Regions from separate parts of the Bacteroides sp. QWL-09 genome, predicted to be linked through region 1. Evidence: riboswitches for the same ligand, from Rfam matches in the RefSeq annotation. Region 1 holds a riboswitch; the other holds the start of a gene.
What was found. Region 1 has a riboswitch for cobalamin ahead of AC4PG5_RS05100 (TonB-dependent receptor plug domain-containing protein). Riboswitches for the same ligand answer to the same signal wherever they lie in the genome.
Positions count from the first base shown of each region.

Region 2: linked by a shared signal. The riboswitch ahead of AC4PG5_RS03740 (DUF5074 domain-containing protein) and the one ahead of AC4PG5_RS05100 (TonB-dependent receptor plug domain-containing protein) in region 1 are both predicted to bind cobalamin.

Region 1 covers NZ_CM178748.1:1,288,494-1,291,683, reverse strand. Annotated here, with positions in the region: gene proS (proline--tRNA ligase) at 1-124, opposite strand, end outside; gene AC4PG5_RS05105 (DUF4382 domain-containing protein) at 543-1,373, shown strand; cobalamin riboswitch at 1,520-1,722, shown strand; gene AC4PG5_RS05100 (TonB-dependent receptor plug domain-containing protein) at 1,917-3,190, shown strand, end outside.
Region 2 covers NZ_CM178748.1:950,988-954,177, reverse strand. Annotated here, with positions in the region: gene dpp5 (dipeptidyl-peptidase Dpp5) at 1-185, shown strand, start outside; gene AC4PG5_RS03745 (alkaline phosphatase family protein) at 384-1,346, opposite strand; cobalamin riboswitch at 1,578-1,817, shown strand; gene AC4PG5_RS03740 (DUF5074 domain-containing protein) at 1,875-3,190, shown strand, end outside.

The sequences.
Region 1 (3,190 bases):
GTTTGATTACCATACATCCACGTACGGCAGACTGTTCTGCCAAGTCTGCTTTTACCACCAAATCATTGTACCATTGCGAGTAGTTGTCGCTGCGTTTGGTGAGGTCTTTCAATTCTTTTGCCATTATATTATTGTTTTTATAGATTGCAATTAGCCAAATAGGTTGCAAAAATACGAAAAAGCTTTGAACTCTGTCCATAGTTCATGCAATATTTTGAGGAATACTAAGGACGATAGGTTGGCTTTATCCGATTGGAAACTCTTTTACATTTGTTTTTTTATAGATAAACATTTGTTTGATAGGTTTGTTATTTATAGTAAATATGATACTTTTGTTGGGGTAGCACTATTGGTTTTGATACTGTATTCTTTTGAATGATGAGCTTTTGCTTTTTACGGTTGTTGGGATGATGCTTCGTCTGATGTCTGTTTTTAGAAAAGTGTAAGTCTGTTATTACGTTTGATAACCAGATGGTTGTTGCTCCTCTTATGATCATTTATTGATTTTATTTTTAAGTATTTATTTAATAAAACGAAAAAATATGGTAACGCGCTATTTTTTATTTATTCCATTTTTATGCTTGATTTTTTTGCTGCAAGCTTGTAGCAATAATGATCCGGCGTGTAGTTCGACAACAAAAGTCTCTTTTTATATCACTGATGCACCCAAAAGCAAAGATGTGAAATTCTTACATTTAGATGTTCAATCGGTAGACTATTCGGTTTCGGGCGATGAAAAATGGGTGAATCTGGATATTCAACCTAAACAAATTGAATTGTTACAGTTTAATAACGGTAAGGATTCGTTGCTGTCGAATGTTAATTTGAATGAAGGGGAGAAAATCAGTCAGATCAGATTGGTGTTAGGGGATAATAGTACGATCACCTTGTCGGATGGTACGACTCAAAGCATTAAAATTCCTAGTGGACAAACGTCTGGGTTTAAAATCAATGTTCAATCGAATGTTGAGGTGACTAGTGGATATAAAGTGGTGATCGATTTCGATGCCCAACGGTCTATTGTGGCGAAAGGAAACGGCAGCTATTCTTTAAAACCGGTTATTCGAGCTTATATTGAGGCTAACTCTTCGTTTGTTGAGGGCTATTTGACTCCGGATAAACAACAAACTAAAGTTTTCACGGTCAACTCTGCAGGGGATACGATCTCAACCGTTTCGGATACGTTGAATAACAATTACTTTAGACTTCATGGCTTGTTCAGCGGGGCTTATAAGCTTGAAGTTCAGAACTTGGAGGATGGACGTATTGCAACATTACAAGAGGTGGTTAATGTGGTTGGAGGAACGAATGTTTCTTTAGGTAGCTTGGCTATCCCGGCTTATCCTGAAACTGCGCCGAACAATGAACAATAGATCATGAGTCATAAATAGCTGATAACGGTATGGGCAATTAACATAAACGATCGCTATATCTTACTGATGAAGGTGAATTAAGGAATCTAAATGGGATTCTTTAATTCACCTTTTTTTTATCTGCAATTGTGTTATTTATAAAAAAGAGTATCTTTGTGGCGTTTTGTTCCATGTGCCTCTTAAGCATAGGATTAAAAGGGAACGAAGTGTGAATCTTCGACGGTCCCGCCGCTGTAAACTCCTTTAATAGAAGTTGTTTCATTTCTGTTGCCACTGTTCGCTTGTTCGAATGGGAAGGCTGAAGCAACCGGAGAATAGTCAGAAGACCTGCAAAACAAAGCCTCCATCTAGCTTTCGAGGATAAAGCCGGAGAATGATGACTTTCCTTCTAACTCTATCAAGCGTTTTAAGTGGTCATGATCTCTTTCGACTTTCAATCGTTTCGATTGGTTTTATCCTTTTGTGTCTTGGGTGGCGTTTTGAAACTTATCTTGGATAAGATGGGTTTGTTGTGATGAGGATTATGATAGCTTTATAATTGAAATGAAAGATTGGGTTATGATTAAAAACAGGCGACTAGTAGCCGGGATTTTTATCTTGTTGAGTTATGGTTCGGTTGGGGCACAACGTGTCGATACAACCACTGTTCAGCACATTGATGAAGTGACGGTTAAGGCAGTTCGTATGCCTAAGCAGGTGATGGCACCGGTTCCTGTTCAGGCTTTTTCGGCCGATCATATCGAACAGCTTGGTTTGCAGAACATGGCGGATGCCGTTCGTCGCTTTTCCGGAACAACGGTACGTGATTATGGTGGCATCGGGGGACTGAAAACGGTTTCTGTACGAAGCTTGGGTGCTTATCATACCGGAGTAGCTTATGATCAGGTGGCTGTGAGCAATTGTCAGGCAGGGCAGATTGATATCGGTCGATTCTCCTTAGATAATGTAGGGATGGTTTCATTGGCGGTTGGTCAAAATGATAACTTGTTGCAGTCGGCAAGGTTGTATGCTTCGGGAGCGGTGTTGAGCATCTTGTCTGTTCGCCCGGATCCTAGTGAGGCAAAGAAATTTGGTTTTAAGGGACAGGTACGTGTGGGGTCCTTCGGACAAGTGAATCCTTATGTGCGGTTCACACAAAAGGTTGGGCAGCGTACTCTCCTTGCAGTGGATGGCGATTGGATGCGTGCCGATGGAATGTATCCTTTTACGTTGAAGAATGGGGCACTGGTCACTAAAGAGAAACGTGAGAACTCTGATATTACAGCGTGGCACACGGAGGCTAACCTTTATCACACGTTTAAGGCTCAGGCCAAACTGAATGTAAAGGCTTATTATTATAACTCGGAACGAGGGTTACCGAATAGTGTTGTGTATTATACTAGTGGTCGGAACGAACGTCTCTGGGATGAGAATTTTCTTTTGCAGGCGCATTATGAGAAGGTCTTTAATTCACGTTGGAAGATGCAGGCGCAAGCGAAATATGACTATTCGTGGAATAAATACGCGGACTTTAATGTGCAATATGAGAATGGGAAACAGATCGATGTTAACCGACAGAATGAATATTATGGATCGTCTACGTTGCTTTATCAGCCTTTGAAGGAGTTAAGCGTCTCTTTGGCACAAGATGTGGCTTATAATACGTTGGATAAAAACTCTAATATGCCGAATGAGATTAATCCGAGGCGGTGGACTTCTCTGACTGCACTTAATGCTCAGTTGGCATTCGAGCGGGTTACAGTGGTTGGCGGCTTATTGAATACATTCATTTCCAATAAAATACCGGATGGCCAGAAGGTCACTCAAAAATGCCTGAC
Region 2 (3,190 bases), 340 kb from region 1:
ACTATCGCATCTTAGCAAACCAAGCCATGGCTGCATTCGATGCCGCAATTATGCGTGGTGTTCCGGCACAATTGCTGATTTATCCTGATGAAAATCACTGGGTACTTAAACCTCAAAATGGAGTCCTTTGGCAACGTACGTACTTCGAATGGCTCGATAAATGGTTGAAGCCTCAGGCAAAATAATAACAGATGAAAAAGAAATAGAAAGTTAAGTTTAATGATTTAACGAGTTTTTATTTCATCAAATAATTAGCCGATTTTTGTATCTAAGCATACAAAAATCGGCTAATTTCGTAATAGAGGACGTTCGAGCAATTTATCCTAAAGATCGGATGATCTGTTTATGCAGATCGATCCTCAAGCTTCCTTGATTCTTATTCCTTATAAGTTTTCTTTGAATATCGAATATGGGACCTCTCCTGTCCATGGTTTCGGTTGCTTCGCCCCAAATAAGAATAAGATGACTGAAGCCGTGTTGACCGTATTATTGGCTTCTTCGATGATAAATCCTTCTTTAATCTTTGCACCGGTAATGCCCCAAGGAACAATCATTTCATGCGTACTGACTCCTCCGTGTCCATATTCAAGGCCTCCATGATCTGATAGGAACATAAAATGAGTGTTTTGATATAAATCGTTTTGTTTTAGTCTATCAATAAGACTTCCGATCTCAACATCGGCTTCTTCAATCGAACGGATATACTCCGGAGACATCCATTTATACTTATGTCCGGCATGGTCGGTATGAACTGAATAGAGAAAGGTTAAGGTTGAGTTAGCTCGATTAGTCACTAGAAAGTTGAAGGCTTTATCGTAATTTGCACGATAGCCGTCTTCCTCTAAAAAGGAAATCTCATCAAAGTATTTCTTGTTGTATGGGTTGATGAGCGGAGCCCAATTGTAATAAAACGCTGTTTTGATCTCCGGCATCTGATCTTTTAAGACCTTAAAAACAGAAGGATAATACCCCTCATCGTCAGTCTCGATAGCCGGTAACTTGTATTTTGAGATCTCCCAAGAGTTATCCACTACCCCATGTTGTTCAGGTCCGCTACCGGTTAGATGACTAGTCCAGTTGGGCAAGGTCACCGAAGGCATGACAACACGAGTTTTAATCGAGAGTGCGCCTTGAGCCAACAATTTATCCAAATTGGGCGTGTTTGCCTTCTGAAAGCCTTCGACGCATATACCGTCTAAGCTAATCATAACAAGATGTTGGGCGATTTGTTTTGCTTTTTCCTTTTTACGAGTAAATGCTTTTATTGGCTCAGGCAGAGATAGTGCTCCTAACGTGATGGCACCGGCCAATCCTTCCTTAAGAAAATTTCTTTTTGAATGGTCCATAATAGATTTAAAATTAGTATTTGTGTGCGTTGGGTACGGACTCTTCTTTCTCGTACCAACGACAAATGTACAAAATCTATTTTAAAAGTAGTGTAAGGTTCAATCTTTATGTAGTCATAAGATGCTCAATCTTTTGAGGAGCAATTGGACTCTGTTGTACCCTATAAAAGCGCTTGTGGAAATGGAGTGTTATCTACAGCAATAACTTTTGATATCGGATGTTTTTACTATCTTTGCTACATGAATTTTGGTGTTACCCATTTCCATAATCTTCGAAATGAGTAATGAAAAGGGAATCAGGTGTAAGTCCTGAACAGACCCGCTGCTGTAAGCTCAACCAAAATCCGTATGCCATACTCATTACCACTGAAACATGGTCTCCCTTTTTTATAAAGGTTATAGAGAACATCTTTTGGGAAGGATGCATTCGGAAGAGTAAGTCAGAAGACCTGCCAAAATAGACGAAATAAGTTCCCGTGGACTGGAATATTATTCAACCTTTTTATTATACATTTATTTATTTACAACATGAAAAAGATTCATTTGTTAGCGATGTTATTCGCTATGCTTGGCTTTGTGGCTTGTAGTCACGACGATTTTGTGTCACAGTTAGCCACTGATTTGGAAGTCGATAACCTAGCATTCTCTTATGAAGGTGGTGAACAAAGCTTTTCTTTGACGAGTAATGAAGAGTGGTCGATGAACAGTCTGCCCGATTGGGTTACGGTAGTGGTTAAAGATGAAGTGGCTACCCGAAGTTTGAATTATGCCGAAGGAAATAAAGAGTTGACGGTTACAGTACAACCGAATGCCGATTATGCCGCACGTTCAACCGAACTGATCTTAACCTCTCTTTCCGGAAAATCACTTAATCTGAAGATTGAGCAGCAAAAGAAACCGGAGCTTGTGGGGTATTGGATTTTAAGCGAAGGGTATGCCGGCAAAGGAAATACGGAATTAGCATGGTACGATGTCGCGACCAAACAATTATTGAAGAAGCAATTTGTGGCAATAAACGGAACAGCATTGGGAGACACCGGCAACGATCTCAAAATTTACGGAAGTAAGATGTATTGTGTGGTGACAGGTCCTGGTTTTGGAGCAGCAGCCACCGAAGGGACCAATTATATTGAGGTGATCAATCCGGCCGATGGGAAGTCGATTAAGCGTATTCCCTTTGTTGATGCTAAAGGGGCGCCTGCAAAACCTCGTAATATCATTTTTGAAGGCGGTAAGGCTTACATCAGTAGCTATTCTAATGAAGTGGTACGTTTAGACACGTTGTCGCTGACTTTAGATGCTCATGCTGCATTGAGCGGTACTTTAGCCGAGAACCTTTGCTATAATGACGGTAAAATTTATGTCTGCAACTCCGGACAAGGAGAGGACAATAAGATCTCAGTTGTCGATCCGGGAAAGATGCAGGAAGATAAAGTGATTACCACAGAGAAGAACCCTACCGGCATTGTTTCAGCCGCCAAAGGAACGATCTATTTTAGCACCAATTATAATACTTATAAGCTCTTTAAATTGACTACAGCCAATGATCAGATTACCGAAGTTACAGGGCTAAAAGTAGGCAATATGACCATGATGAACGGTCAGCTTTATGCTTGCTCTTTTGACTGGACGTCTTATAAAGGGAGTTCTTATGTTTTAGATCCGGCAACAGATGCGGTGACGGAACTCGATTTTAACTTGAGTAGCGTTGGCATCGAAATGTTGATGGAATATCATATTGGTCAGATTAATGGAACAGACGATCTTTTCTTAACCGGTATGGGACAAGATGTCGTCATTCTTAATCCACAAACGAAAGAGATTAAATATGCTTTCCAAACCGG